3 regions of the Savagea faecisuis genome follow, and region 1 is predicted to be linked to each of the others. Evidence: riboswitches for the same ligand, from Rfam matches in the RefSeq annotation. Region 1 holds a riboswitch; each other region holds the start of a gene.

The links. A riboswitch is a leader RNA that binds a small molecule or an ion and turns the genes downstream of it on or off. The one in region 1 is predicted to bind magnesium.
Region 2: another riboswitch for magnesium. It lies ahead of mgtE (magnesium transporter); the one in region 1 lies ahead of ACFQ0V_RS04375 (GNAT family N-acetyltransferase).
Region 3: another riboswitch for magnesium. It lies ahead of ACFQ0V_RS04965 (MgtC/SapB family protein); the one in region 1 lies ahead of ACFQ0V_RS04375 (GNAT family N-acetyltransferase).

Annotation. Positions count from the first base shown of each region.
Region 1 covers NZ_JBHTJF010000019.1:39,210-50,228, forward strand. The annotation lists gene ACFQ0V_RS04345 (sigma 54-interacting transcriptional regulator) at 1-139, opposite strand, end outside; gene ACFQ0V_RS04350 (enoyl-CoA hydratase/isomerase family protein) at 161-1,201, opposite strand; gene ACFQ0V_RS04355 (enoyl-CoA hydratase-related protein) at 1,214-1,999, opposite strand; gene ACFQ0V_RS04360 (YIP1 family protein) at 2,275-2,847, opposite strand; gene ACFQ0V_RS04365 (sodium:solute symporter family transporter) at 2,920-4,569, opposite strand; gene ACFQ0V_RS04370 (hypothetical protein) at 4,571-4,855, opposite strand; gene ACFQ0V_RS04375 (GNAT family N-acetyltransferase) at 5,743-6,330, opposite strand; M-box (ykoK) riboswitch at 6,529-6,692, opposite strand; gene thiD (bifunctional hydroxymethylpyrimidine kinase/phosphomethylpyrimidine kinase) at 7,000-7,830, shown strand; gene ACFQ0V_RS04385 (TSUP family transporter) at 7,933-8,700, shown strand; gene ACFQ0V_RS04390 (Na/Pi cotransporter family protein) at 8,803-10,437, shown strand; gene ACFQ0V_RS04395 (malate synthase) at 10,489-11,019, opposite strand, start outside.
Region 2 covers NZ_JBHTJF010000022.1:43,582-54,600, reverse strand. The annotation lists gene ACFQ0V_RS05040 (M42 family metallopeptidase) at 1-808, opposite strand, end outside; gene ACFQ0V_RS05035 (aldehyde dehydrogenase) at 876-2,249, opposite strand; gene ACFQ0V_RS05030 (GNAT family N-acetyltransferase) at 2,384-2,878, shown strand; gene ACFQ0V_RS05025 (SLOG family protein) at 2,893-3,450, opposite strand; gene ACFQ0V_RS05020 (acyl-CoA dehydrogenase family protein) at 3,443-4,612, opposite strand; tRNA gene ACFQ0V_RS05015 (tRNA-Val) at 4,841-4,913, shown strand; gene ACFQ0V_RS05010 (PLD nuclease N-terminal domain-containing protein) at 5,472-5,675, opposite strand; gene ACFQ0V_RS05005 (glutathione ABC transporter substrate-binding protein) at 5,913-7,514, shown strand; gene ACFQ0V_RS05000 (hypothetical protein) at 7,554-7,961, opposite strand; gene ACFQ0V_RS04995 (hypothetical protein) at 8,112-8,291, opposite strand; M-box (ykoK) riboswitch at 8,458-8,621, shown strand; gene mgtE (magnesium transporter) at 8,871-9,851, shown strand; gene ACFQ0V_RS04985 (EamA family transporter) at 10,025-10,942, shown strand; gene ACFQ0V_RS04980 (isochorismatase family protein) at 10,982-11,019, opposite strand, start outside.
Region 3 covers NZ_JBHTJF010000022.1:32,273-43,291, reverse strand. The annotation lists gene ACFQ0V_RS04980 (isochorismatase family protein) at 1-212, opposite strand, end outside; gene ACFQ0V_RS04975 (PH domain-containing protein) at 281-778, shown strand; gene ACFQ0V_RS04970 (PH domain-containing protein) at 778-2,271, shown strand; M-box (ykoK) riboswitch at 2,316-2,479, shown strand; gene ACFQ0V_RS04965 (MgtC/SapB family protein) at 2,583-3,293, shown strand; gene ACFQ0V_RS04960 (CBS domain-containing protein) at 3,305-4,135, shown strand; gene ACFQ0V_RS04955 (DUF4870 domain-containing protein) at 4,177-4,488, opposite strand; gene pepF (oligoendopeptidase F) at 4,631-6,442, shown strand; gene ACFQ0V_RS04945 (pyridoxal phosphate-dependent aminotransferase) at 6,533-7,696, shown strand; gene ACFQ0V_RS04940 (SCO family protein) at 7,737-8,297, opposite strand; gene ACFQ0V_RS04935 (sensor histidine kinase) at 8,294-9,691, opposite strand; gene ACFQ0V_RS04930 (response regulator transcription factor) at 9,694-10,368, opposite strand; gene ACFQ0V_RS04925 (FixH family protein) at 10,515-11,019, shown strand, end outside.

The DNA of each region.
Region 1 (11,019 bases):
CTTGAATGACTGGCAATTCATTCAATTCAACTTGCATAACGAGATGAATCGCATCTCGAACGATACTCGTATGCTGAATCGTTAAATAATTACGACGCATCCAATCTTTCACTTCGGTCTCTTTTTCAAAGGCAAACATATCATCACCAAACCTTTCTATTTACGCTGTGAAAAATGAATCGACAAACGCCTCCGAAACGTCTTCTAAATTTTTATATTCATATTGTGGATTTTGATCTTTGTCGATGACGACTGAACGAATTCCTTCGTAAAAATCTTTATGCTTTAAGAAATTTGAGCCGATGTTTAATTCCATCGCTAAACAGTCTTTCAACGACTTTCCTTCTCCACGTTTTAATTGTTCTAACGTTACTTTTAACGAGACAGGTGATTTCCCTTTTACGATGCTTGCTGTTTTTTGAGAAAACTCATCGTCGGCACTTTCAAGTGATGCGATAATATCTTCTACCGTCTCTTTTGCGAAATGTTCGTCGATGGCCGCGCGTTGTTGTTCAAGCTTCCCTTCTCCGTCGAATGTTGCTCGAACTTTTGCGATCGCCTGCTCAACGACTTCTTTCGCTGAACCGCTTGAAAAGTCAGCTTGCTTTAAATCTTCCGTTAAAGCTGATAAGTTTTCGCTCAGCACATATTCATCTGCCACTTTCGCATAAATCGCATCTTGTGCACCGATCGTGCTCGCTGATAATGCTAAGTAACGTCCAACTTGTCCTGGTGCTTGATTTAAAAAGTAAGATCCCCCTACGTCCGGGAAGAAACCGATATTCATTTCAGGCATTGCCCAACGTGTCGTTTCTGTCACGATACGGTGACTTGCTCCTTGTGTAAGTCCGACACCGCCACCCATGACAATTCCGTTTAAGTAAGCGATGATCGGTTTGTCGTATTCTGCGATTGTTAAATCAACATCATACTCAATGTCAAAGAAGTTCATCGCCGCTTGACGATTTTCTTCTGATTCTTGTGCCGCATGAAGCATTTTGATGTCTCCACCTGCACAGAGCGCACGTTCTAAGTCGCTACGCAACAATACAGCTTGCACTGAATCATCCGTCTTCCATTCTTCTAACGCCTTTTGAATAATTAAAAGCATATCTGTATTTAATGAGTTTAACGCTTTCGGGCGATTTAAAATTAATTCTCCAAGCCCGTTCTCATGTTTTACAACGAGTACTTCTCCCACAAAAATCCCTCCTTATTTATGCTTGAATTCAGCTGCACGCTTTTCGCTGAACGCTGTAACGCCTTCTTTCGCATCTTCCGTTAAGAACAATTCTGCGAACATTTCACGTTCTACTTTCAATCCTTCTTCTAAGCTTGTCGCTAGTCCTTCTTGAACTGCCTTCATCGCACGAGAGATCGATGTGTTACTGTGAGCGCTTACATAAGATGCGGCCACTTCTTTCGCTTTTTCGAGCAATTCTTCCCCTGGAACGACGTATTGAACGATGTGTAAATCTTTCGCTTCAGCTGCACTAATGTGACGACCTGATAAAATTAAGTCGAGTGCTACTGCTTCATTTGTCAAACGTGCGAGACGTTGCGTTCCTCCAAATGCCGGAATTAGCCCTAAGTTCAATTCAGGCAATCCTAAAATCGCTTTCTCACTCGCTAAACGAACGTGACATCCTAATGCAATTTCAAGTCCGCCCCCTAATGCTGGACCATTCACTGCTGCGATCACTGGTTTGCGTAACGCTTCAATTTCATCGCATAACGCTTGTCCCGCTTTCGCCATATTTAATCCATTCTCATCGTTCCCCATCGCTGGAATGAATTCTTTAATGTCCGCGCCCGCTACGAAAAAGCGTCCTTTTCCTGTGATGATAATTGCATGAACATCGTCTTGCTCACCCAATTTTCTCACTTCATCTCGCAACTCTTGAATAACGTGCGAAGACAGTGCGTTCGCTGGTGCGTGATCAATCTCCAATACTGCAATATGATTTTCTACTGTTACATTTGAATATTCACTCATCATACTTTTCCCCTTTCCAGTTGATTTGCCTATATAAGTAATGCAAGTTGTATGCCAATGTCTAAATGATAGCGCTTTCAACATTTTTAAATTGTAAAAACGACTATCTGTATATACAATTATACATTATTGTATAGTTTTGTACATACACATTTTTACACTTTATGCTCATTGAACATGTTCACTCTACATTGTTCTTCATTTCACTTTTAGTTTGTCTAAACAACAATTTTAGACAAATAAAAAAACGAACGTTCGCAACGTTCGTCGGCAAGAGATCAAGCAACGGGTGGCAATATAATGTAATAAATACTCGTAAAGAAAACAAACATAATGAGAACTGCAATATACGCTTTTTTCGTTTCGAATTGTTGAGTCGCTTCCAACGCCTTAACACAAAGTAAATAAATCCAAATGAGAGCTACGAGCGCTAATCCGATATGAAGCATCGTTAACGTCCCGCCACTCGTAAATGTAATGAACGCTGGCATCGCAAATGCTGCCGGCAAAAGAGCTATGCTCGTCACGCGACGAATGATGCGTAAAATGCCCGCTCCGCCAAACCCACGCGCAGCTGCCCAAAGCAATAAAGAAAAAACAAATACCGTTAGCCATACCGTAATAACACCGACACCTACGAGCAGTAGCGGCATTAAAACCGTGCGCAATAACGGTGATTCTAACGCCTGTACAGTTTCGAGATTTTGATAAATGGAAAGCCCTCCGTATATAGCTCCGAGCAATCCGATAAGGAAAATGCTCCACTTTCCCATTTTTTCAGATTGGCTAAATTGCGCCATCGCTTCTTTATCTAAAAATAAACTTCTTTTAATCGTTTGGAGTGAGTTCATTGTTTCCGCCTCCTTTTAATAGAAGAAAAGGAGAATTCGATGATGTGCAATCACCGAATTTCTCCATTTTCATTATAAGTTCCAAGGCATGATCGCCCATGCGAACACCGCAATACTTCCGACAACGATAATCACCGCAGCTACCATACTATTGTAGCGCGCTGGGTTAACTGTTTCCCAGCCGTGAATACGTTCAATTAACTCCGCATCTTCAGTTTTCGTTAAATATTTTTGAAGTCCTGGCATACGGTTCGTAACGTATGACACGACGATTAATAAAGTGAAACTGATCGGTACGGTAAACATCGCCCCCGACAACCCTAAACCATCCGTCATCGCATGGCCACTAATGACGATTGAAGGGAAGACGAACGGTGATACGACGATGTAGACGATTCCACCGATAATTGCGGCAGACATCGCACCGAATTTATTCGCCTCTTTCCACCAAACTCCTGTAACGATAAGTGGTGCGTTCGTTACGGCTGCCAATCCGAACGCCCATAAAATACTAACGACTAAGAAATCAGGTGGGTTAAATGCTAAGACGACACTGACAACACCACCGAGTGCGATCGAAATATAACCGAGACGTACTTTTGATTTATTCGCTAAATGCGGACGCAATGTCGAAACGATATCTTGTGAAATGAGTGCCCCAATCGCAATTAAGTTTCCACTTAAAGTAGAAAGCCCTGCTGATACAGCTCCCGCAATAACGAGTGCTGTCACCCATTCTGAGTTATACACAAGGTTCAAAATAATCGTTAATTTATCTGCATCTTCTACAGAAATTGGATTACCTGTCGTTTCTGTAAAGTAAACACCTGCGAACCCCATCGCATATGTCGCCGAGAATACGACTCCTAATACTAATGCGAACCAAACCATCGCTTTACGCGCACTTTGAAGGCTAGATGCCGTATACACACGCATCGCTAAGTGCGGTAAGCCGAGTGATCCGAATGTCAATGCTGGAATAATAGCGAAATACCATTTCACAGAATATTGATAGTCAAAGAAGTTCGGAACTGCTTCCAACATCGTCGGTACCATGTCTGCATATAGAAGTGGTGGGAAATACCAACCCGATCCACCCATCGCTTTCATAATAGCACCGAGTGGCACGACGAACATTAATGTAATAATGACCATTTGAATCGCCGCGTTATTCGTCGCTCCAGACATTCCACCGATTGTAACGAACCCGATGACGAGTAAACCACCTGCGACAAGTCCGACAAAGTACGGAATTCCAAGCAATGTTTCAAACGCTACTGCAATTCCGATCATCTGACCTAAAGCGTACATAATTTGAACTAAAATCATAAAGAGTGCTGCGACGATCGATGCTCGAATTCCGTAACGTTCACGAATAAAGTGAGTCGGTGTAAATGCACCCATACGTCGTAAAGAGGTTCCGTAAATAATTGTAATTAAAGGAATCGCTAAAATTAATTGAATCCACATAATAACGAATGGAACTTTCATATTAAGAATAAGACCTGTAACTCCTAAAAACGTCGCGATACTCATATAAGTAGAAGCCATCGCTAATCCGTTCGTAAATGCACCGACGCCCCCGCCTGCTGCATATAAATCTTCTACCGATTTACTCGAACGGTTGGAAATATAACTAACGACATAGAATAATAAAAACGTTAAAGCTACAACGACAATCCCGATAATCGGATTTTCAAGCTGCCATCCATTTTCCCCCATATTAGTTCACTCCTTCCGACGATTTCTTTTCCGCTGCTTCCGCTCGTTTCATCTCATTTTCACGTTCGATCGCTTCGTCAATTTTATTCCCAATTGCTCCCGCAATAATCGTTAAAATTAAAACGCCGAACCAACCAGACAAAATCGGGACGATATACATCACTGGAAACCCGAAGAGCATCGCGTCTGTTGGAAACATCGCAAACAATAAACCAGAGTGACCTACTACTAAAAAGATAGCTGACATAATAATCGTGAACCACACTTCTTTTTGATACGCATTCATATTCTATTTCCCCCTTTTATCTCATTTGTAGCGTTTCACCTTCCAAAGAAGAAAAGAAGTGCCCATTCCCCAATCGACCTTCTCCTCTCATTTATGTTCCCCAACACAAATAGAAAGCGCTTACAAATAAATGTGAACTTATTACTTTCTCATTATAACTACCCTCCTCTATCTACTCTCCAGATCCTTTTCTGTCGACACTTCCCTTTATTATGTCTAGACAGTCATTAAAGAATACTGGAGTCTATCGCTAACAGCGAAAAAACCTTTAATCTCGCATGACAACTTGAATTTACAACACATTCTAAAATAATGCAAGAGCTGTTTTTTCTGCTTGAAATAGCAAATACGCTGCTAATATGAGTGAAATATACCTCACTACTAAAATGTTGTCAAATACTTTTTTATACTTTTTATTCCATTTCCTTTCCTAAAAAAACATTGATCGACCATAAAATTTCAGACACTTTTATACACAAATTTATATTATAGACATCTTTTTTAAACATGTCGTTTTTTAACTCGATAAACTAGTCCGACAACTTTTTGTTATTTTGTTCGTTTCGTCTAACTGAAATACACAACTTTGTTTACTTTCTACAAAAATTAACGGATTTTTTTACGACTTACACTGTTTTTTTACATATTTCATTAGACAATTGTCCAATTGCTCGTTTTCATTTCTTTTTTCTCTCATTTAGACAACTATGTATAGAGTGTTCTTTGATTTCATATATGATAAGTCGATTTGATATTATATTTATCTCCTATTAAACTTTTTAAAATAGGAAAAATAATTTTTAAAAAAATAAAAATCCGTAAATGATGGAGTATATTCTCTCCATATTTACGGATTTTCATATCTTTGTATTGGATGATCCATACGCTTACCCCTCTGTTGCGACTAACATCGGCGCAACTTCCATAGCTTCTGCTGCGATAAATGGAACAACTTGTTCGTTGTAGCGTAAAAAATCTTCTCGATTCACTTGAAGTAGTTGAAATTGTGCGTAGTCTTTGCGCACTGTTTCAAAATGTGCCCAGCTTGTTGCTGTCGCTTGTGAAACGTAAGGTAATTTCATCGCTGCGCGTTGTGAGCGAATGTTTTCATTACGGATGCACATATATACTGTATCGATTGATGTCGTTGTAAATACTTCATATAAAAATTCGGATTTTGCCATTTGGTTTAATCCTTTACCTTGAAATTCTTTGCCGAGCCAAGTTGCTAAAAAGCCGCTCGTACCATGAATATCGAATAAATTAATTGTTCCTGCTGGTTGCTCATACGCGTCTAAAATGACACGTGAAATGAGCTCGCCACGAAGTTCTGCTTCGATTGTTTCACGATTCACATTTGTGAACTCTTCCAATGAATACGCTTTGTGGCGAACGAATGGTAACACTTCAGGATGGCTCATCATTTCGTAAAGGCACTGTTGTTCGAAATGATTGAGGATACGTTTTTTGAGCATAATGATAACCTCCCGGTGTGAACAGAGGTACTTCCTCACTCACACATTGTATTTGATTGTTGTTTGTATGATGGTTGGACCTACTGGCCGGCAGTTCTGAATTATCCCTCATGTTCACCCCTCCTTTCGAACAACAAAAAACGCACCTCCACAATTGAAGGCACGTCGAATTTAAAATGTCTCATAGACATTTCTAAGATCAACCCTCAATCGTTGAGCTTTAGCACTGTATGGCATAGGACGAATCCAGCTACATTAAAAACAACCTTAAATCGATTGTTTTTGCTAACCCATTGGCGTCTGTAGACGTTTCTGGGTAGCAGCGTATCTCCATACAGGAGCCTCACCTAACGAGGTTTGTATTTTATGTTGTTAGCGGCATAAGACCGTTATTTGTCTATGCCCAATTTTTTATTTTTTAAACTTGTTTCGTTCACTTGGAACAATCTAAATTTACATCGATTCCAACATTTCAACAATGCACTTTAGACCTATTTTATATAGTTATTTGTGCTCATTTTAACTACTTTATATTGACAGATAATTCTGATTGTTAGTTGTATGTAAATTCTGACCTTATCGATTCAAAATGAACTGACTCTAGTCGTTTTTTCTGTTACGATGTATAATTTGTTCATTTCATTCCAACGAGAAAGAAGTGTATAAAATATGAAGAAAACTTTAACGATTGCTGGCTCAGATACGTCAGGCGGCGCTGGAATTCAAGCCGATTTAAAAACATTCCAAGAACATGGAACTTACGGTATGACTGCGCTCACTGTCGTCGTAACGATGGATCCAGAAAAATATTGGGCACACGGTGTATACTCATTGCCGACGGATGTTTTACAAGCTCAAATTAAAACAGCGCTCTCTACAGGGATCGACGCGATGAAAACAGGAATGTTAGCGACAGAAGAAGTTATTCAAATCGCAGGGGAAGCGATCCAACAGTCTGGAACTTCAAAAGTAGTCATCGATCCTGTCATGGTATGTAAAGGGGAAGATGAAGTGCTCAACCCTGGAAATACCGATGCGATGATTCAATACTTACTCCCACATGCGATGGTTACGACACCGAACTTATTTGAAGCGGGACAGCTAGCGGGCAGGAAAACGCCAAAAACGGTTGAAGAGATGAAAGAAGCAGCAAAACGCATTCATGCTCACGGACCGCAAACCGTCGTCATTAAAGGAGGACGTTCACTCCCTACTGAAAAAGCGACAGATTTATTTTATGATGGTGAGGCATTTTACGTATTAGAAAGCGACGTCATCGATTCTCACTACAATCATGGGGCAGGATGTACATTCGCAGCAGCGATTACTGCAAACTTAGCGAACGGCCTCGCTGTTCAAGAAGCGGTCGTTCAAGCGAAAGCATTCGTCGCAGCAGCCATTCAAAACGGTTGGAAATTAAATGAATATGTCGGACCTGTCATGCACGGGGCAGCTCGTCATCACGCGCTTCCTGAAGTGACAATTCGTCCACTCGACTAACATCAAGTGCGCACGCTCAACGATTCATTGAGTTTGCGCACTTTTATCATTTTATGGTGTGAAAATTCGTTATAATGGAAACAGAAAGCGAGGCGAAACATATTGTTAGAAGATTTAAATCTCACCATTTTACTCATTTTAATTGTTTTCGGATTTTTAGCAGCGTTCGTCGACTCAGTCGTCGGCGGAGGTGGACTCATTACATTACCTGCTCTTTTCTTTACAGGCATTTCGCCAACTGCGGCACTTGCGACGAATAAATTAGCAAGTTCCATCGGCTCCTTTACGAGCAGTTTCATGTTTTTACGCTCAGGGAGGGCATCTCGATGTGAAATCTTGTTTCCTCTCTCTTTCTTCGGTGCTATGCTTGGTGCTTATACCGTTTCCTTTTTCGATCCGAACGTCTTGAAGCCACTCATGCTCATTATGCTCGCAATTATCGCGGTATACACACTCATGAAAAAAGATTGGGGTAGTGTCACTCAAATGAAACATTTTTCGACAAGTACTGCCCTCTTATTCGCTGGAATTATCGCGTTTATCGGATTTTATGATGGATTTTTAGGGCCTGGTACAGGTTCGTTCCTCATGTTTGCATTATTGTGGCGCGGCTTTGACTTTTTACAAGCAGCAGGCAATGCAAAAGTGTTAAATTTTGGGAGTAACTTCGCAGCGCTCCTCATGTTTATGATGCTTGGGGAAGTGTTGTTCGTTTACGGGCTCATTATGGGAGCTGCACAAATCGTCGGTTCCATCGTAGGATCTCGCTTTGCGATGAAACGTGGGAGCGGTTACGTTCGAATTTTATTTATCGTCGTCACCGTCTCTTTACTCGCGAAACAATCGTGGGATTATATTTCTTCACTATGAAGACTTTGTAACAGTTATGTAAAGTTGTTGTAACGTCTCTTCCCTTTTCTATTCCGCCCTCTATACTAAATGTATCTTTGAATCGAGGAGTGAATTCGTATCGTGGAAGTCGAGTGGCAAGGGATTATTTTTCAATTTTTAGGTGGGCTCGGTATTTTTTTATTCGCCATTCAGTTTATGGGGGATGCGCTTCAAAAAGCAGCGGGTGACCGGTTACGAAGCATTTTAGATAAGTTTACGACGAATCCGTTTATGGGTGTGCTCGTCGGAATTATCGTCACCGTGCTCATTCAATCGAGTTCAGGAACAACCGTCATTACGGTCGGACTCGTTAGCGCGGGGTTTATGACATTACGTCAAGCAATAGGTGTCATTATGGGTGCGAATATCGGAACGACGGTCACCGCATTCATCATCGGATTAGATGTCGGCACCTACGCCCTTCCGATTATGGCTGTCGGATCGTTTCTCATTTTTTTCTTTAAAAAAGATAAAGTGAAAAACTTCGGGGAAGTGATGTTCGGGTTCGGTGGACTTTTTTTAGGACTTGAAATGATGAGCAGCGGAATGAAACCGTTACGCTCACTCGATGCTTTTGCAGAGTTTACATTGTCGATGAGTGATAATCCGATTCTCGGTGTCATCGCCGGTACAATCTTTACATTGATCGTCCAAAGTTCTAGTGCGACAGTCGGGATATTACAAGGATTGTATGCGGAAGGCCTCGTCGACTTGCAAGCCGCTCTACCGATTTTATTCGGAGATAATATTGGGACGACAATCACGGCAATTTTAGCTGCTCTAGGAGCATCGATTACTGCGCGTCGTGCTGCGGCAGTCCACGTACTGTTTAACTTGTTTGGGACCGTTATCTTTTTAATTTTACTCGTGCCTTTTACGATGTATGTCGAATGGTTGGCAGCACTACTCGCACTGGAAGAAAAAATGCAAATCGCATTCGCTCACGGTTCATTCAACGTTGCGAATACGATCATTCAATTTCCGTTAATCGGCGTTTGGGCAATGATCGTCACGAAATTAATTCCTGGAAAAGATGTGACGATTGAGTATCAGCCGAAACATTTAGATCCTTTATTCATTCAAGAATCTCCTGCTGTTGCGATTGGGCAAGCAAAAGCAGAAGTTGTGCGCACAGGAGAATTTGCAGTTCAAGGGATGCAAGAAGCTCTTTTATACGTACAAACGGGCGAGGAGTCGCATGCTGAACTCGCGAAGCAATTAGAAGACGCCATCAACCATTTGGACCGTGAAATTACGTCCTACCTCGTTGAAATTTCCACGATGCGCATTTCAGAGAGCGACTCCCATAAACACGCATTATTACTAGATAGCATCCGGGATATCGAACGAATCGGTGACCATTGTGACAATATTGTCGGCTTAACAAAAAGTTTGCACAATACAAATAAAAATGGAATTACTGACGAAGCGATGGCTGAAATGGAAAAGATGTTCTCTTTAACAATTGAAACGATTACGAAAGCGATTGAAGCTCTTCAAACGAATAATTTAGATCTTGCACGTCAAGTTGTTGAACAAGAAGTTGCGATTGATCAAATGGAATATCGTTACCGTAAAACACATATCGATCGATTGCGTGAAGGTTCTTGTACGTTGGAAGCTGGTATGGTGTACGTCGATATTTTATCGAACTTAGAACGTAGCGGTGACCATGCGGTAAACTTGGCAGAAGTCGTACTCGGAAAGCGCTTATAATAAAAAAGAAGGTTTGCATTTTATCACGCAAACCTTCTTTTTTTCCATTATTTATTGTTGGAGTAATGAACCGTTCGCCGCTGGAATCGTCTCACGGTCCAATAAATTTAAATGACAGTAATAGTCAAAAAAGGCCTCTAAACGTTCTTGCTCTTCCTCATCTTGACGTAAATTTAAAACGTCTCGCAAAATTTGAGCGCCCCAAACATTATCGAAATAACGATAACGTCCTGAATTCCATGCCATTCGTTTCGGCGAGCGTGGATTCATATAGTAATTCCAAAACAACATTTGTTCAGACTCTTCTTCTGTTAATTCAATTTTAAACAGTTCATGAGAAGGGATGAAGCCATCTTCGTTGGAACTTCCGATAAATGTTTCACTCACCATAAACAGACCGACAATTTTACGGTCAGCTTCTTGTTCTTTCGCGTCGCGTTTCGTCAAAACAGCCATACTATTCGGACGTAAACGAGCTGCGCGATTCGGTTCTCCTTTTTTCTTACCACTTTGCACTGTTCCTGTGAAAACTGTCCAATCTTCAAAAATGTTTTCATCATCTTCTTCATTCAACCAGAAAAC
Region 2 (11,019 bases), on a different contig from region 1:
GTCCGTAGTGGTACGGTCCGCTAGAGTCTTTCGTACAAATCGAAACCGTATATTCATCCGAAGCTTGTCCGTCTCCTAATGCGCCCATATCGACCGCAATATATTCAACCGTTTCTTCTGGAATGTTTGAATTCCCACCGTAGCCGATTTCTTCATTGTTTGAAATGTAAATATGTGTCGTTTGAGGCAATGTGATTTTTCGTTCTGTCACTTGTTTAACGAGCGCAAGCAGTAACGAAACACTCGCCTTATCGTCGAGATGACGCGATTTTACGAAGCCGTTATCCGTCAGTTGAAAACGCGGATCGAATGAGACGAAATCGCCTACTTCGATACCGAGCTCTCGCGTTTCTTCCGCATTCGTCGTGCGCGCGTCGATCCGAACTTCGATATGTTGCTCATCGCGCGGCAACGTGCCAGAATTCCGGTAAACGTGAACGCTCGCTTCATGCATTAAAATTGTACCGGTATACGTTTTTGACTCTGTATGAATCGTACAATATTCCCCTTCTACGGCATTCCAATTGAATCCTCCTACCATCGCTAATTTCAAACGACCGTCACTTTTTATTTCTTTCACCATCGCGCCTAGTGTATCGACATGCGCCGTTAATAAACGGTGGCGCGTATCGTCTTGACCTCGTAATGTTGCGATGAGTGCTCCTTTGTTCGTACGTTTCGTTTCAACGCCAAATGTTTCGAATTGACGTTCAATCTCCTCCATGACCGCTTCCGTATATCCAGAAGGGCTCGGTATTTCGACTAAACGTTGTAATGTTTGAAGTGTCCACTGTTGATCAAATTGCATCGTCACATCAAACTCTCCTTTCTTCACTATCTTCTTATTATAAGCTCATTTTTTCGAGTCGTCACTTCTATTTTAAAACAGAACGGACGAGCGGAAGTTTTCCTTTATAAGGCGGGTACGCAATTTTCGGTGCGATTGTCGTACTTTTTCGCATCATCGATTTCGCATGTGTAAACGTCTCGATATTGGCATATCCGTGGTAACGTCCCATCCCGGATGGTCCGACACCTCCGAACGGTAAATGAATATTGCCGACATGCGACAATGTATCATTAATACAACCGCCTCCAAATTGTGTATACGTCGTAAAGTAACGAATCGCTCGTTCATCTTCACTAAACATGTACGCGGCGAGGGGTTTTTCACGCAAGCTAATAAGATGTACCGCCTCCTCTAACGTTTCATACGTTAAAATCGGCAAAATCGGACCGAACAATTCATCTCGCATGAGCGCATCACGTTGCGTGACATTCGTTACGATCGTCGGTGCGATGTATAAGTCCTCGCGGTCGACAGCTCCTCCTACAAATAATTCACCTTTCGTTTCACGGAGTAAAGAGACGAGTCGTTCCCAATGGTGCGGTTGCGCAATTCGCCCGTAGTCTTCACTTTTCTGTGGATCTTTCCCATAAAAGCGGACGAGCACTTTTTCCAGTGCCTTCGTCAGCGCCTCCGCTTTTGACTCATGAACGAGCACATAGTCGGGTGCGACACACGTTTGCCCGACATTCGTAAATTTCCCCCAAATGATGCGTTCTGCTGCGATATCGATTTTCGCTGTTTCGTCGACGATGACTGGGCTTTTTCCACCGAGTTCTAACGTGACCGGCACGAGTCGTTCTGCCGCGGCTTTCATGACAATTTTCCCTACTTTTTGACTGCCTGTGAAAAAGATTTTATCGAAGTCGGCATGAATGAGCGCATCCGTTTCTTTTACAGCCCCTTGGACGACGCGTACATATTGAAGCGGATAAATTGATTCGAGTAATTGCTCCACGACTTTCGCTGTTTCTGGCGCTTGTTCAGAAGGTTTCACAATCGTCGTATTCCCTCCTGCAATCGATCCAATGAGCGGTTCCATCACGAGTTGGAACGGATAGTTAAACGGGCCGATAATTAAAACGACACCGTACGGATCTCGAACAATCGAACTCGTCGCCTTTTGTAAATAAAGCGGCGTTTTCACCGTTTCAACTTCGAGCCATTCATCTAAATGTTTAATCGTGTAATCGATACTCGCCAAAACAAAACCAATTTCTGTCACATACGATTCAAAGGCCGACTTCCCTAAGTCTTTTTCGAGCGCTTCTAAAATGAGTTCTTCTCGTTGTTGAATCGCCTCTTTTAATTGGATTAACATCTTTTTCCGAAACTCGATCGGGTACGTTAATCCTCGCTCAAAATAGTGACGTTGTTCTGCAATATACGTTTGTACGTCCATCGTCATTCCCCTCTCTTTTCTTTCTCTTCAGTGTATCACTTCTATGCGTCATTCGTCGAAAGGAAACATTGACATTTTTGCACTTCTCGCCTATACTTTTTGAATGTTTTCTTTTCAAGAAAGGAGAAAAAATGGTGCGCTCATTTCAAACGAAACGACTTCTTCTATCTTCGATTCATCCGAGTGATGCGATTCATTTGCTTCCGATTTGGGCAGATCGAGATGTCGTTCAATTTATGAATATCGAACCGATGCATTCCATCGATGAAGCGACAAAGATGATTACGCTTCTTACCGAACTAACGCATGAACGAAAAGCAGCCCGCTACACGATTTTTAGAAAAGATATGCAAGTAGCGATCGGTTCCGCTGGTTTCAATGTGATCCAAGATGGCGAAGCGGAAATCGGATATGAGATTGGAAAAACTCATTGGGGTTTAGGCTTCGGAACAGAAGTGTTACACGCTTTGGAAGAAATGGCGTCGCTCTATTTTAACCTCCATTACTTATACGCATTCGTCGATTTAAAAAACGAACGGTCCATCCATCTTTTAACGAAACTCGGATATGAAAAACAATCGACCGAGCAAAACGGCTTGCAAAAATATACAAAAAAGATCGAAGCATGACGCTTCGATCTTTTTTAATCCCATTGTTCTCGTTGCATATCTTCTTGAATGAGCTGCAATTGAAAAGCATCGATGACGAACAGTTCATACGGATGCTGTTCTTGAAATCGTTCCGCCGCTCGTTTTGTAAATTTTGGAGAACCTTCATTCTCTTCATCATACACGAATAAAATCCCGTCCGAATTTTCGAATAAAAACTCATCTTTCTTTTGAAATTGCCACGGTCCTGCATACGGTCGATTCGTTAAATATGTGGAAAAGTCCGCCTTCAACACCATCTCTTCAAACTTCGCTTTATTCGTTTCATTCCAACGTTCTTCCTGTCCTTGAAACGGGAGGAGTACCGCATATTTTAAATGCGTATACTCTTCCTTCAACTCACGAACGACATCACACGTCCAAGCTTCGACACCGAGTTGGCCGCTCACGATGACCCATTCTAACCCTTCATCGAGTTGGGCTAACAACTGTTGACGCAATGCTTCTTTAATGATTGGAACCCCTGGATGCGTTTCGTTAAAAATTCCGAGTTCATGCGGACGATATCCGGTGACGACGAGTCGTTTAACCAAGTATGTCTTTCATCTCCGCAATTGCCGCTTTTGCTGTATTTGCAATCGTCATATCGTCCATCGGTGGGTTATGAAGCCCAGCGCGCACGTCGCGATACATTTGTTGAAGCGGGTTTGACATTTGTAAACTGCGTGCACCGACTAAACGCATCGCACGATCTACGACAGAAAGCGCACCGTTTGTCACCGTATATTTCGCAACGGCCATTTCAGTCGTCACATTTTCTTTACGTGCATCATCATCTAAAATATCTGCTACTCCGTACAATAAATGACGCATTTGCATCAGTTCAATATCCATTTGCCCGATATGTTGTTGGACATTCGGTAACTCGCAAATCGGTGTATTAATGCTATTCGGTTGATACGTCACAGCGAAACGAAGCGCTTCATCACGCGCCGCTTGTGCGATACCTAAGTAACATGCTGGAATGTGGAGTGACCACGGATTCAATGCATCGTTACGGCTTTTCGGATCGCGCTCTACGTAGTAAGCATCCGACACTTCGACGTTTTCTAACAATAAGTCATGGCTTTCTGAAGCACGCATACCGAGCATATCCCACGTTTCAATGACCGTTACACCTTCCGCCGCTTTCGGTACGAGGAATGTGCCGATCTGTTGCTCTTCTTCAACCCATGCAGAAACGAGGAAATATGTGAGGACAGGAGACATCGTCGTAAACGATTTACGTCCGTCAATTTTCCATCCATTATCCGTACGCACTGCTACTGTTCCAGGCTTTCCACCACGTGTCGGGCTTCCTGTCGCCGCCTCACTCAATGCGCGGTTAATGAGAGCACCGTTTCGAATTTCATCTGCTAAAAACTGCGTCATTTCATCGTTCCACAATTTTTTATCGAAAATCTCACCTGAAATTCCTTGATGCCAACCAATCGACAAAGCTGTTGCGCTATCCATCGCGCCGATCGTCTCTTGAAACGATACGAAATCACGCATCGTCATGTCATTCTCACCGAGTGCTTTCTCCATCGGAAGACGTGTATAGCCCATTTCCACTAATTGTGCTACGTTACGTTTCGGGAATGAAGAATTGCGGTCGTTTTCTGCACGATGTTCTTTAAATGCTTCTGTCTGTGCTTCTAAACGTTCCACCCACTCGCGTTGAAATTCATTCGTCATCATCATTTTCTTTGACATTTCGCCACCTCAATTCATATAATCGTTTCCTACAATACCATAATTATTGAAGCATCATGTAGTATTTTCATCATAAAATTCATCTTTCATTCTTAATTTTTTCACTAAAATGTAACAATGTAAGCTTTTCAACATTTTTCTTCTTTTGTTTTCATTTAGGTGTTTACTTTTAAATAAAGCTGTGTTAATATATAAATTGTGCTTCAGATGAAGCCATCCCAGAACTTTGATTCCGTAGCTCAGCTGGGAGAGCGCTACCTTGACAGGGTAGAGGTCGCTGGTTCGAGCCCAGTCGGAATCATACTTTAAAAAGAGCCTTAAACGTTGATATAATAGCGTTTAAGGTTTTTTTATTCGATATCAAAAAGGTAGTTTATAGATATTAAAAGGAAAATTTTATCATCGTGTGCATTTCGTGTGTAGATCAGCCGATAAATTTTGCGTTTCCCGATAAGTTTTTAATTGTTTTTATGAAATTTTTTATAATTAAGTTATAATTTAAATATAATTTTATTCATTCGAGTGACTTCTTTCCCCGCTGCCATTTGCAGGGCTGGATGAGCTCGCACAACACCCTTTCCCCGCTACCGTTTGCAGGGCTGGGGTGTTTTTTATAAAGAAAGAATCCTTAAATATGAGAATATTTTTAAAACATGAATGCCTATACTCATAAGAACAGTATAGGCATTCTTTAACTTTAGATTTTCACTTCTCTCATATTACATCGTTTTATTCTTGCCGGAAGTTTGAAACGTTCTATCTTGAACAAGACCCAAGTTCAGCTTAAACGAAACAACCAGTCCCCGGTAAAATACCGAAAGCTGGTTGCTTAATACTTTAAGGGGAATTCCCCTATGTTTTATTTTGTTTTTTTACCGAACAAAAAGTAAGCAGCCGGTCCGACGAATTTTCCGAATGTGACGACTGGTGTCCAAATTAATTTATTCCCAACTTTAAATTCTTTCTGCTTCGCAACATCTTGAACCGCGTATAACGTAATCGCTGTTTCCGCTGCTTTCACTACATTGTTCATCATCGTATTTTGTTTTTTATGTTTCGCCATTTTATATCCTCCTCTTTCTTCCTTATTCATCATTTCCACCATTCCTTCTATTTTAAACAATGAAAGTCCAAATAACTGAAAAAATCCACTTATTTTTAGTTAAATTAATGCGTAGCACTCCTTCATTTACTACTTATATGATATTTTTTAAAAAATTTACAGAACATTCATATTGTTATAGAATTTCAGATATTTTTATGATATGATTTTAAAATATTATTGTTTAGGGGGAATTACATGAAGAAACAGTGGTGGCTTGGCGTTATGTTCGGTGCACTTATGCTCGTACTTGCAGCATGTAGTGGCGGATCAGATAATGAAGAAAAGCCGAAAGAAGAAGGACAAGATTCAGAAGAAAGCGCAGAAGGCGGAGAACTCGTCATCGGGAACTTGCTCGACGTCAACACGTTAGACCCAGCCGGTTCAAACGACGTCCCTTCAGCAGCGGCGCAAGCGAGCATTTATGAAACACTCGTGTACCGCGATGAAGAAACATCTGAAATTACAGGTGGACTTGCGACAGAGTGGGAACAAGTCGATGAATTAACGTGGCGCTTTACAATTCGTGATGGAGTTACATTCCATGACGGAGAAAAATTAGATGCCGCAGCGATTAAAGCGAACTTAGACCGCGTGCGCGATCCTGAAGTCGCAGCATCAGCAGCATTTTTATTCGAAATGATCACAGAAGTAACAACACCGGAAGATATGGTCGTTGAAATGAAAACAGACGCACCATTCGCTCCATTATTATCGAACTTATCACACGGAGCTGCAGGTATCGTGAGCCCGAAAAGCATCGAGGAAGATTATGCCGCGATGAAAGAAGGCAAAATGGCAGGTTCTGTCGTTTCAAACAACCCAGTCGGTACAGGTCCATTCAAATTTAGTAAGTGGAAAACAGGAGACTACGTAAAATTAGAGCGTTATGACGAATACTGGGGAGAGAAAGCGAAAATTGACTCTGTTAAATTCGCCGTCATCCCAGAAGCAGCAACACGTGAAGCAGAACTTCAAAACGGCGGAATCGACATTAGCATTCCAATTCCACCGACAGACGTCGCTTCATTAAACAACAGTGATTACGCAAGCGTGTTAGAACAAACGTCGACACGTATTACGTACCTCGGATTCAACGTAGAAAAAGAACCGTTCGACAATGTGAAAGTACGTCAAGCAATCACATATATGCTCGATCAACAAGAAATTATTGACGGAGTGTACGAAGGTTTCGGCGTTCGTGCAACAGGTGGTTTATCACCAGACATTTTCGGTTTCGATAAAGATTTAACAGCGATTGACAAAGATGTCGATAAAGCGAAAGAATTAATGAAAGAAGCTGGACTTGAAGACGGCTTCAAAACGACGTTATGGACGTACACAGACCCACAAAACGTGGAAGTTGCAGTCCTTTTACAATCAACGTTAAAAGAAATTAACATCGATGTTGAAATCGAACAGATGGAATTCGGTGCATATTTAGAAAAAACAGCGAACGGCGAGCACGATATGTTCATGCTCGGATGGAGTAACCCGACAGGAGATGCGGACTACGGATTGTATTCACTCTTCCACTCTTCATACTTCGGAGATCCAGGAAACCGTTCATTCTACAAAAACGAAGAAGTCGATAAGTACTTAGATGAAGGTCGCGACAATGCGGACCCTGAAGTTCGTCTCGCTGCTTACAAAAAAGCACAAGAACTGATCCGTGAAGATGCTCCAGTCGTCTTCATCCAACACCCTCAGCACTTAGTCGGCATCAGCAATAAAGTAAAAGGTTTCGAAATTGACGGAACTGCACTTTACAACTTACGCAACGTCACAATCGAAAAATAATACAAAAATATCCAGCCCTTTTATAGAGCTGGATATTTTTTATGCGGATAATCGCTGTAATAATTGCGCGACTGTTCGACTTTGTTCCGCTTGTAATAAACGGTTCGCCAATTGTGCTGATGTCGATAATTGTTTGAAATGTTCAATCCAATTTAAACGCTCTGTGCGCTTCTGTTTCGCTTCGAAGACGAGATGTAAGTAAATCGGCTTCTCAATAAGTCGCGCCTCATACAACTCATCGGCAACTTCATGTACTTCTTCCCCTAAAGCATACGTGAAATCGTAACGCGCTATTACTTTTTGCCAGACGTTTTCATCTTTTTCCCCGCGATCATCATATTCTTCTGTCACTTTAAATGATTTTTCTCTCTCATCTCTCGCCTTAATTCGCTCTGTTTTCCTCAAACGATATGGCGAATTTGTCGGATATAGACCGTGAATTCTCACTACAATTCCCCCTTTTTCCCAATTCCTTTTCACTTTACATCGACTGAACAGAAACTTTCTTTAGTCGTTTAGACTTATTTTATCATTTTTATTTCTCTTTATTCATTATCTCAAAATAACAACCACGAACAGTTTTTGTTCGTGGTTGTTTTATTTGTCGCGATAACAATGTGGACATGGCTTATAAATCATCGGATAAAGTTCTACATAATCTTCATCGGTCATTTCCATGTTGTTTGGGTGTATAAAATTCACTTTACATTCTGGTTGAATCGCATCTTGACGATGGACAACTTTACGATTCCCTGTATTCACAATAAATGTAGCCACATGCATTCCCTCCCTTTCCTTATAGGTTAAAGCGAGAATAAGAAATTTGCAAATTTTTCACACTTTTTACTATTTCGATATAATCATAACCTTTTAATTGATGAAAAATGGTGTTGACAATTATTTTTTTCGTTGCTAAGGTTGTAGCTGTGATTGAAACTAAATAACAGTTCCTCGTTAGGTGAGGCTCCTGTATGAAGATATGCTACTGCCCAGAAACGTCCAAAGACGCCAACGGGTCAGCAGGAACGATCGAGTTAAGGTCGTTTTTAATGTAGCTGTAACTTTACTATGTCATACAGTGCTAAAGCTCTATGAAGGAGGCGTTTTAAATATTCCTATTTTTAATAAATGACGACGCATTCGCTCGTTTATTAACGTATGCTTTTTTTAGGACACCCTTCTTCGGACGAGGGGTGTCCTTTTTCGATTCAAAAATGATCAATGGAGGTGGTGGAATGGACATTCCGAGTTGTAGGTTTAGGTTCAGAGTATTCAAAGTATTCAGGTTTTTAACTAGGAGCAATATCCATTTTGCCCCCTTCATTGCGGTGGATATTGCGTAAGGAGGTTTACGCAATGGTGAAAAAACAATTTAAACTCGAAACGACAGGAAGCTTAATGGATCGCGCTTATTTAACGCTCCAAGAAAGCTTTACCGTCGAACAAGCGGTGCAATACGTCCGCGACAACGTAGAAAATAAAACGAATATTCATTACTTATATGTGACGGATCAAGACGGGATGTTAAAAGGTGTCATGTCATTACGTGAACTTTTAAGCGCGAGTGGCGAACTCCCATTGAATTCTGTTATGACGACGAATGTCAAATCGTTACCGACGGATCTCGACCAAGAGAAAGCAGCGAAAATTTTCCAAAAATGCGATTTCGTTTCAATGCCTGTCGTGAACGAGTTTCGTCAAGTTGTCGGTGTCGTTCACGTCGAAGATATTTTAGATGTTATGGAACAAGAAGCGACGGAAGACTTCCACAAAATGGCACCCGTCTCTTCTTTAGAAGTGAGCTTAAAAGATGCGAAAGTGACAACTTTATATCGCAAACGTATCGTTTGGCTCGTCGTACTCGTCTTTATGAACGTCTTTTCAGGTGCTGGAATCGCCCATTTCGAGGATGTTATCGAAGCAAATATTGCACTCGTCTTCTTCCTTCCTCTCCTCGTAGATAGTGGCGGTAACGCAGGTAGTCAGGCGTCGACACTCGTCATTCGTGCGATGGCAGTTGGACAAGTTCGCATGACCGATTGGTTGAAAATGTTCACGAAAGAAATTTCAGTTTCTATTTTACTCGGTGTGACGATGGCAGCAGCAGTTGCAGGCGTTGGTATGTTCCGCGGTGGACCTGAAATTGCATTAGTCATCGCATTAACGATGGTCGCAGTCGTCATCGTCGGCAGCTTAATCGGAATGAGCTTACCGTTCATCTTCCGCAAATTAAACTTAGACCCAGCAACAGCTAGTGCTCCACTCATCACGTCAATTGCAGATATCGTCGGAGTACTCATTTACTTCTCAATCGCAAGCACATTATTATCTCTATAAAAAAAGATTCGGACTTATCGTTTACCCTCTTATAAATAAGTCAGTGTACGAAGGGCTTTCATGCGCTTCGTACACTTTTTCTTCATTTTGACAGATTCTCTTTTGAATTATACAATATTTTGGGCGCAACTCGCGCTACAATTTGAGTCTCTATAGACTGATTTATAGGAGGTATGTCGACGATGTGGTTCATCTTTGCGGTTCTCACAGCATTCGCTTGGGGCGCAGCTAATTTATATTATAAGAAAGGTTCTGACCCTGGAGACCCGACGAGTCACTTAAAAATCGTCGTCATGATCGGTTTTGTCATGGGGATTCATGCCGTTTCTTATATGCTCATTAAAGGCATTACATTCGATGTATGGAATATGGTGTTATATTTCCCTGTATCGTTCATGTATATTTTATCGATGACATTAGGTTTTGTCGGCTTGCGTTATATCGAGCTATCGATCGCCGCTCCCGTTCAAAACTCGGCTGGGGCTATTACAGCGATTTTATTAATGATATTTTTCCCAACATCTATTTCAGCACTTGAAATTTTCGGTATCGTCATCGTAACAGCGGGGGTCATTATGCTCGCTCGTTACGAACAAACGCATGATCACGAAATTATGTTACAGAGCGGGGAAACATTTGACCCTAAATATAAACTCGGATTTTTAGCGATCACTTTCCCGATTTTATACGCTTTAATCGACGGAGTCGGCTCGTTTTTAGACGGTGTTTACTTAGATAAAAAACAATGGATGAGTGAAGATAATGCATTGCTCGCTTACGAATTCACCTTCCTCATTTGTGCGATTCTCGTCTATTTATATTTGAAGTTCATTAAAAAAGAAGACTTCAAAATCTTCAAGCAAAAAGACCGTGGAATTGCCGCTTTACTTGAAACAGCTGGACAATTTTTCTACGTGTTCGCGATGGCAGGTAATGCGATGATTGCAGCGCCACTCATCGCATCAAGCGGTATTTTCTCCGTCTTATTATCGCGTATTTTCTTAAAAGAAGTATTATCGAAAAAACAGTATGCGCTTATCGCTGCTGTGATGATCGGTATTATCGCACTCGGAATTGCCGAAGAATTATAATAGGAAAGCACTCACCCTACATACGGATGAGTGCTTCTTTTATTTCACATATTGCAAAATTTGTTTAAATTCAGCCG
Region 3 (11,019 bases), on a different contig from region 1:
GGTACACCTTCTAAATGCTGACGCAACTGCTCTTTCGTCGGACCGAGCCCTTTCGGATATTGCTCCATGCAAATGATCGGAATATCGAGTGTGCGCATTCCTTGAATGAGTTGCTCTTGCTTTTGTAACATACGCTCACTATTTTGAACGATGTCTGCCAATTTCCCTTGTACGTCGATCAACATAAATGCCGTTCGTTCTACTGTAAACATTTCTTCCCCTCCTGTAACTTTTTTATACGGTTTCCGTATATACTATTATAACGAAAGGTGTGAGGCAATTGGAAAACATATACGCTCATTTAACAGGAAAACTTTCCCCTTCCTATACGAAAGTGCTGAAAGTAAATGCAGTTCTTGAATTCATCGTAGAAATTCTTGTCGTCGGAATTTTATTAGGCGTGAGTTATTATTTTGATTGGTTCAACTGGATTAATATCGTTTTATACGTCATCGGCGCACTCATCATTCTCGATAATGTATGGGATTTTTTCTTTCAATCTAAATTTACCGTCGTCAATTGGGCATATGAAGTCGATGAACAATACGTTCAATTAAAACGCGGTCGTCTCTTCGAACATTATGAAATGATTCCGATGACGAAAGTACAATTCGTCGCGACGAATCAAGGACCTATTTTGCGCAAATACGGATTATACACATTGCGCATCGGCACGATGGGCTCAGAACATACAATTCCAGGTCTCCCCGAAGATGAAGCATTACGTTTACGAGAGGAAATTGCCCACTACGCTAAAGTGAAGGAAGTGGAAGTGTAATGGAAAATAGACGCTTTCATTTTTTATCAGTCATTCTTCAAATTGCTTCCTTTTTTAAAAGTTGGTTTTTCCCGCTCCTTCTTATTTTTGTTTTCAACTTTAACAATGATGCGTTATTGTGGACAATCGCTCGCTACGTGGCGCTATTTTTCATCGTTTGGAGCATCATTGAAGCGATATTAACGTGGCGGACGACGACGTATCGTTTTGAAGAAGAACAAGTCGTCTTAAAACATGGCATTTTTTCGAAAACGAGACAAACGATCGATTATGATCGGATTCAAAACATTCAACGAAAAACGTCCGCGCTTCATAAAATACTCGGTTTAACGACATTGACGCTCGAAACAGGCGCAACCGGTGACGATGCTTCCATTGAACTCGATGCGATTCGTCCTGAAGAAGCGACAGAAATCGAGCGCAAATTACACGCTAAACGAAAACAAGTTCCATTCGGTCCTCAACTACCTAGCGCACAGTGGGATATGCGATTAAGTGAGGCAAGCGAACCGGCTATCGAATTCACTTCGAAAGAACAGCGTACACTTCATTTCGAACCGACAGAGCGCGATACCGTTCGAGCGACATTCGCATCGCTCAGCTTTTTCGCCCTCATCCCAATTTTAGCGACATTATTTTTTAAAACGATCGACTTATTCAAATTAGAAGATCAAGCGAGTCGTTGGGTCGATTTATTCAGTGGGAATTGGTTACTCATTACTGCAGCTTCTATCGCTCTTTTACTTATTTCACTTGTATTCGGACTCATTATTACGTACTTCCGTTTCGGACGCTTTATGATTGAATCAGACGATGAACGCGTCTATATTCAACGAGGTATTTTCTCGGAACAATCGTTCACGATGAAAAAGAAAAATGTACAAGGGATTCAAATCGAACAAACATTTTTAAAACGATTGCTTAAACTTTCCCAAATTAAATTAATTAGTGTCGGTAAAATAGGAGACATCGAACAAGAAGCAAATTCCCTTTACCCTTTCTTGCCCGTAAAAAAATCAGCATCATTACTAGCTGATATTTTACCCCAATTTGCCATTCAACCGACATTAGAAAAATTACCGAAAAGCTCTCTTTGGATGAAACTGATCCGCTTGCCGATTTTTGCAATTATCGTGTTTATCATCATCCACTTTTGGGGTAAAAGCTACTGGTGGGGAGCGCTCGCGCTATTCCTTACGTACGCAGGACGCCTACTTGAATATATATTTACACGATACCAAATCGACGGTGAACATATCATATTAAAAACAGGTGCTTGGACGACCGAAACATTTATAACGAAACGAGACTTAATTATCGAAATTGAAGTGAAACGTTCCGCTTTTCAAAAAATGTTCGGACTTTGCACCGTCGTCATGACGAACCGTTCAAAACCGATTCACGTTCATACGATTCAAGATGTTCCGACAGACTTTGCGGAAACATTTATCCATTGGTATGCAAACCGTCAAGTAGAAACTCTTGAAAGTTGACATTGATGGTATTCTTTGGTATATTATTAGATGTGCTTCAATGCACAAGCCCTCGTTAGGTGAGGCTCCTGTATGAAGATAAGCTACTGCCCAGAAACGTCTAAAGACGCCAACGGGTCAGCAGGAACGATCGAGCTAAGGTCGTTTTTAATGTAGCTGGTTTTCGCCTATGTCATACAGTGCTAAAGCTCTACGAAGGAGGTTATGGAATCTGTTTTCTGATTCGCTTTTTTAGCGATTCAGTCACTATGTCATGTAACATCCTTCTTCGGAGGGATGTTTTTTGTTTTTTAGAAAGGAGGTTATGCAAGATGACGCATTACGAAATGATTTTCAAATTATTTTTCGCCCTCATACTCGGTTTCTTCATCGGACTCGATCGACAGCTCAAACATAAACCACTCGGCATGAAAACGTCGATGATTATTAGCGTCGCGAGCTGTCTCATTACGATTGTATCGATTCAATCCTTTTTGACTTATGCAACACCTACTTTCCGCAATATGGATCCGATGCGCCTCACTGCTCAAATTGTGAGTGGAGTCGGCTTTTTAGGTGCTGGTGTTATTTTGCGTCGCACGAATGATGTCATTTCAGGATTGACGAGTGCCGCACTCATTTGGTCTGCTTCCGGACTCGGAATTGCAGTAGGCGTTGGCCTTTACTTAGAAGCGACATTCGCTGTTATTTTATTCATTTTATCCGTAAACGTCTTACCGTTCATCGTGAAACGATTCGGCCCGAAACGATTGCGTGAACGTGAAATTGCGGTACAAATCATTATGAATCCTAATTCAAAGATGACTGAATTACTACAATCAATCGAAGGAAAAACGACGAGTTTAGCAGGCAATATGAGCAAAGATTTAACAGTCCGAAAAATGCGGATTCAAGATATCGAAAACGGTCAACAAAAAATTAATCTCGTGCTCTCCGCACCTGAAGATGAATATACGACCGAAATTTACTACATGTTTAAAAAAATCGATGACGTCATCGGTGTGAAAATCGAACGTTTATAGGAGGTATTCCAATGAATTTAACAATTAAAAACTGGGAGGAGTATACATATTACTTAACCATTTATTTAAAAGAAAGCCCTTCACAATTTCTCGTCGACTTTGAGCAATTGCCATTACACTATCAATTAAAGTACTTTAAAGAACTAACGAGAGAACGTCGCCAGCTTTTTTACGGAATTGTCTCGAGCGATCTCGTCTCTCAAATTTTCGGGAAACTATCGATTGAGCATCAAGCGATCATCGTCGAAGAACTCGATAAAGAATTACGTTCTAAAATGTTCAAACAACTGCGAACAGACGAATTCGTCACATTGCTTGAACAAGTGAGCCCAGAAGAGCGTGAATCCTTTTACACATTGCTTCCTGAGAAAAAACGAGCGCAATTGGAAGAGATTTTATCGTATGACGAAGACTCGGTCGGCTCTATCATGACGACGGAATTCGTCTCCATTTCAGAAAACGCAACAGCGGATGAAGCGTTACAACATATTCGTAACGTCGCGAAAGACGCGGAATCGATCTATTACCTTTTCGTCGTCAATGACGATAATAAATTGATGGGTGTCCTCTCTTTGCGCGAATTACTCGTCATTAAAGATGGTGCGACACCGCTTCATTCCGTCATGAAAAAACAAGTCATTGCCTTACATCCACACGTCCATCAACAACTCGCCGTCGAAGCGATTTTCGAACATGACTTACTATTGCTTCCTGTCGTGTCGATGACGAATGAACTGATCGGTATCATTACCGTCGATGACATTGTTGACGTTAACGAAGAAAGCAAAAAGCAGACGAAACCGCGCTTTTCTTTCACGCGCCTTTTCTCCGCTTTACTGTAATAAAAAAACGTCCGCTCCTTAAAAAGAGTCGGACGTTTTTATTAGAGGAAATGTTTGACGATTGGATATTGATACACTTCGTCGTTCATCGTTTTAATCGCGCCAATAATCGGTACTGCAATTTCTACAATTCCGAAGAAAATTAAAAATGGAATCCCGATAATGAACCAAGAGAAAAATGTTGAAACGGCGATACATATCCACATAATCGCGTTAAAAATCATCGCTTGTACGGCGAGTTTTTTCGTTAAAGCGTCGTCTTGTACGAAATAAATGATGAGCGGTCCTAAAAACGGTACGAACAGTGCACTTAAATGTAAAATGATTCTTGTTCCTTTATCTTGAGAAGTCATGTTGATCACCCTTTTCTCTTTTACTTTGTATCTTATATACGAATAGATTCTCAATTGGTTTCATTTTTCCTTTACTTCTTTTCAAACTTTTTCGTATACTACAAGTAGTTCGAATTTCGAAATAATAAGGAGGAAATAGATTATGGTTCAACAATTACCCTCACGTGACCAAGTTAAACTGGAAGAAACGTGGAATTTACAAGATTTATTCGCTTCGGAAAAAGAATACGAAGAAGCGATTGAACGTTTAACAAAATCGGTCCAAACATTTCACGATGAATACGTCGGAAAAATGAAGGATGCTTCTTCTGTCGTTACAATCGTTCAAGCGTATGAACAAGTGCTCATGCAATTCGTGCCAATCGGAGCATATGCGAGCCTCGCTTCAAGTGTCGATGAAACGAATACGGAAGCTCAAATGCGTGCCAGCAGCTTCAGCCAACTCGCTTCTCGTCTTGCGAGTCAATTATCATTCGTCGAAAGTGAACTTGCGGCATTAGAAGAAAGCGTTTTACAACAAGCGATTGAACAAGAGCCGACACTCGCTACGTATTTAAATGAAGTGATTGCCTTTATTCCTCATCAACTTCATCCCGAAGTCGAAAAAACATTAAAAGCATTCGGTTCAACATTTAGTTCACCGTACAGCTTATACAATACGACGAAACTCGTCGATATGACGTTCGAGCCGTTCCAAGTGAATGATGAATCTTTCCCTTTAAGCTACGTCTCTTTCGAAGGGGTATGGGATTCCCATCCGAACTTAGAAAAACGTCGAGAAGCGTTCCGCGCCTTTTCAAATAAATTACGCGACTACCAACATACGACAGCGAAAACATACGATATGCACATTCAACGTGAAAAAACAGAAGCATCGTTACGTAAATTCGATTCGGTCATCGACTACTTACTATTCGACCAACAAGTCGACCGCTCGATGTACAATCGTCAAATCGATGTCATTATGGAAGAATTAGCACCGCATATGCGAAAATATGCAAAATTATTGCAGCGTGTTCACGGCATTGAACAAATGACATTCGCTGACTTAAAAGTACCGCTCGACCCGAACTATGAGCCAACCGTTTCAATCGAACAGTCGAAACAGTACATTTTCGATGCGCTTTCGATTATGGGAGACGACTATCACACTATGTTAGAGCGCGCTTACGATGAACGTTGGATCGATTTCGTACAAAATATCGGAAAGTCGACGGGAGCATTTTGTTCAAGCCCGTACGGCAGTCACCCTTACATTTTAATTTCTTGGACAGGTAGTATGGAAGATGTTTTCGTCCTCGCACACGAACTCGGACATGCGGGACATTTTTACACGGCTCATCAACATCAAAGCTATTTCAACGCTCGCCCTTCTCTCTACTTTATCGAAGCACCGTCTACGATGAACGAAATGTTAATGGCGAATCATTTATTGAAAAATTCAACTGATCCGCAATTTAAACGTTGGGTCATCTCATCTATCGTATCGCGCACGTACTATCATAACTTCGTGACGCATTTATTAGAAGCGCATTACCAACGTAAAGTGTATGAACTCGTTGATACAGGTCACAATGTGAACGCGAGCTTGCTCAATAAATTGAAAAAAGAAACATTACAACAGTTTTGGGGAGACGATGTCGTCATCGATGACGATGCGGCGCTCACGTGGATGCGTCAACCTCACTACTACATGGGCTTATACCCGTACACATATAGCGCAGGATTAACGATTTCGACAGCTGTTTCACAACGTATTTTAAAAGAAGGCGAACCGGCTGTAGAAGATTGGTTAAACGTCTTGCGTGCTGGTGGAACGAAAACACCTGCACAACTCGCACAAATGGCAAAAGTCGACATTACGACAGATGCGCCACTTCGTGAAACGATTCAATTTATCGGTTCATTGATTGATGAACTGATCACATTAACAGACGAAATCGAACAAGCTTAATGAATGTGAGGAACGAATTTTTCGTTCCTCATTGTCGTTTTCAACAATTGTCTGTATACTTTGGTCAAACTAAAAAAGCAGGTGACTTTTATGAAACAATCGAAACGATTACAACAATTACCAGAACATTTCTTTTCCACACTCGTCGGCAAAGTGGCCGAACAAATTGAAGCAGGACATGACGTCATTTTACTCGGACGAGGCAATCCTGATCAACCGACTCCTCCCCATATCGTCGAAGCGTTAAAACGGGCAGTAGACGTTCCTGAAAATCACGGATACTCGCCTTTCCGAGCACTCCCTGAATTAAAGGAAGCCGTCGCTAAGTTTTACAAAAGAGAATACGACGTCACGCTCGATCCTGAAACAGAAGTAGCTGTTTTATACGGGACGAAAACAGGACTCGTTGAAATTCCGTTCGCTCTACTAAATGAAGGGGAAACGATTTTATTACCAGACCCAGGTTATCCTGACTACTTATCTGGGGTCCATCTCGTCAATGCGACATTAGAAACGATGCCACTCCTTGAAAAAAATCAATTTTTACCCGATTATGCTTCGCTTCCTGAACGAGTGAAAGAAGCGGCTAAAATGATGTATTTAAACTACCCGAGCAATCCGACAGCAGCTGTCGCACCGCTCTCGTTCTTTGAAGAGACTGTCGAATTTTCGAAAGCTCGCGACATTATGGTCGTCCACGATTTCGCTTACGGAGGTATCGGCTTCGACGGTAAAAAACCAGTGAGCTTTTTACAAGCGGACGGAGCGAAAGACGTCGGGATCGAAACATATTCGATGTCGAAAACATTTAATATGGCAGGATGGCGTGTCGGATTTGCGGTCGGCAATGCACAAATGATTGAAGCGATTCATACGCTACAAGACCATTTATTTATCGATATTTTCCCTGCCATTCAACATGCAGCTATCGAAGCGCTAGGTGAAGACCAATCTGCCGTAGACGAACTCGTCGCCATGTACGAATCGCGACGCAATGCATTCGTTCAAGCTTGTCAAGACATCGGTTGGAATGTTCACGCGCCAGAAGCGTCATTTTTCGCTTGGTTACCCGTTCCCGCTCCTCATACGAGCGAATCATTCGCAGACCTTTTATTAAAAGAAGCACATGTCGCTGTAGCACCAGGGCACGGCTTCGGAACATATGGTGAAGGATTTGTGCGCGTCGGACTTCTTGAAAGTGAAGAACGACTCGTCGAAGCTGTGCAACGCATCGCTAAACTTCAATTGTTTTAAACAAAAAACGAAGTCTCCTCGCGAGGAGGGACTTCGTTTTTTAGCGTAATTGATGAATCCGTTCAAACATGCGGTCCGCATACGTTTCATCCATATAGTTGTACTCATCCATAATTTTTCCTTGTCGGTTCACTAAAAAGAAACTGACACTATGAATCACTTGATCTGAATGGTCGGGTTTTTGAACGATCGTGCGGAAACTTTCTCTCGCAAACCGTTCGATTTCTTCCTGTGTATATCCTGTAATCGCATGCCAGTTCGATGGATCATCCGTGAACGCCTCGACATATTGTTTCAAAACAGCAGGCGTGTCGATCGTCGGATCTACCGTGAACGAAACGAACTCGATATCGAGTCCTTCTTCTTTCGCTCGTTTTTGCAATTTTACCATCTCAGCAGACATGGGGGGACAGACGGTCGTACAGTTCGTAAAGACGAAATCTGCCACCCATATCTTCCCTTCTAATTGCTCCATTCCGAACGGTTGATCGTGCTGATCGACGTACGTAAATGGTTGAATTTGATGCCCATCTTCCGGTGGCGCACAGCCAACGAGAATGAGCGATAAACTAATGACTACTCCCCACGCGAATTTGTTCACGCTTCTCCCTCCTCAAACTCAATCGTTACCGTCGTTCCTACTTTAGGAGAACTCGTAATTTCGAACGTTCCATTGTGGAGACGTACAATTTCTTTAACGATTGATAATCCAAGTCCAGTGCCTCCCGTCGTCCGTGTCCTTGCCTTATCCGTGCGGAAAAAGCGTTCGCCAATTCGATGTATATCTTCTTGTGAGATCGTCACGCCGCCATTCGTTACACGATACGTGACATGATGCTCATCTTCTTGTAATGACACTTTCAATACGCCATCTTCCGCCGAATATTTAATGGCGTTGTCTAACGTATTGTAAAACACTTGTTGCAAACGTTGCGCATCTCCAGACATAATGATATCTTCATCGATATTCGTCTGTAATGTCAATCCTTTTTGCGCAATATGAATCGAAAATAGTTCGAGCGTATCTAACAACAATTGCGCGAGCGCAATCGGCTGTTTCTCCAACGTATACATATCTTCTTGAAGATGATTTAACTCGACTAAATCCGTCATCAATTTATTTAAACGTTCGGTCTCTTTTTGAATCGTCACTAAATATTGTTTCGCTTCTTCAGGCGATTCATAAATATTGCTCTCCAATGCATGTGCGTATCCGCTAATGTACGTAAGCGGTGTTCGCACTTCATGCACGATATTCGACGTGAACTCTTTTTTTCGTTTCTCTTGTTCTTCTAACGACAAACTCATCGCGTTAAATGCGTTCGCGAGTTGACCTACTTCATCTTCACGATCAAGTTGCAAACGGCTCGAATAATTCCCTTTCGACACTTCTTTCGACAACACTTGAAGCTGTCTGAGCGGCTCGAACATCGATATCCAAACGCGATTGACGATTAAAAATAAAAGCAAGAAAAACAGCGTCCCGACAAATGCGAGTAGCGGAATACTTTGCTGGAAGACGACTTGAATCGTCGCTAATGGGATGTACATGTAAATAAATCCGACGAGTCCTTCTTCCATTTTAATCGGGAAAATCGCTCCTAATATTTCACGGTCCAATTCTTCGACATATCCATTTTTCACGACATACGTCCCTTTTTCTAACTGTTCGCGATCTTCATCGTCGATTAAATTTTCGTAGTTAATTTGATAAGGAAAATACGTCGATAACTGTTCTAAATCGTCTACCGCAATAACTTCATATTCTGAAATGACGTTGAACCATTGGATTTTCTCGATAATATCGTCACTTAAATCGCCGTAATGGTAATGAGAAGCTGTCCGTTGTCCTTGATAGACGAGCGATTCTTCAATGCTTTTCAAATAAAGTTCTGAGTATAAAAAGTGGATGAAGAAAAAGGAAAATAAAATCGTAAATGCGACGCTTACGACGAACATGAGCAATATTTTTTGACTTAAATTTAATTTTTTCATCATTAGCCTTCTAGCTTGTAGCCAATTCCCCAAACCGTTTCAATCATACTTCCAGCGCTCCCCATTTTTAAACGGAGCGTTTTAATATGCGTATCCACCGTTCGTTCGCTACTTTGATGATCTTCTCCCCATACGAGGTGAAGCAATTGCTCACGCGAATAGACGCGTCCTTTATTTTTCGCTAAAATGTTAAGCACACCGAACTCTTTCAAAGTAAGGGAAAGAGGCTCTCCATTTAATGTGACCGTGTGCGCATCGTTATCGATGACGATCGGCCCTACTTTTAACGTATCCGTCGTCGGCTTATCATTGTAAGAACGACGCAATACTGACTCGACACGCGCTAACAGTTCGCCTGGTAAAAACGGCTTGACGATATAGTCGTCTCCCCCTAATTTTAACCCTTGAATTTTATCCCATTCTTCTCCTTTTGCCGAAAGGAAGATGAGCGGAATGTCCGCGATGTTTTTCACTTCGCTTGCGAACGTGAAACCATCCATGTAAGGCATCATTACATCGACGATGAACAAATGGGGTGAAAATTTTTCAACGAGCGATAATGCATGTGCCCCATCCGTCGCTTCTACAACGGTATACCCTTCTTTTTCTAAAAAAGTGCGAATGAGTTTTCTCATTTGCGCTTCATCGTCTATAATCATAATTGTGTAACGTTTCAAATTAGACACCTCGTCTTTCAAATTTTGTTACGATATTACGATTTTCACAAAAAAATGTGAAGCTGGTGTGAAACAGACTTCACGAAGGAAACGTTTGTTCATGTTACTATCGTATCATGAAAATATTTAAAATCGGAGGAATTTGTTTGAGAAAATTAAGTTGGTTATTCGCGCTACTTACGATCGTTTTAGTCGCTTGTTCAAATGATTCAAAAGAGGTAGTGGAAGAAGACTTCATTCCTGAAATTATCGAAGTCGACTTGCAAACACCTGAGCGAGTCGAAGCAGGTGAAACAATCACATTACGCACTGTCGTCACACAAGGTGATGAAACTGTCGATGATGCGGACGAAGTTATTTATGAAATTTGGGAAGAGACGAATAAATTAGAAAGTGAAATGATCGAAGCTGTACCAGAAGGTGATGGAATTTACACGCTCGACTACACTTTCGGTGAAAAGAGCGTCATGAACGTACAAATTCACGTTACTGCTCGTGGTATGCACAATATGCCTGTCAAACAAGTGATTGTCGGTGAAGGGAAAGAGTACGAAGAAGTAGAAGAAACAGCGTACGCTGCTTACGTCCAAACCGATGATGTTGAAAGTGGAAAAGAAGAAACGCTCATCGTTCACATTACGGAAAAAGGAA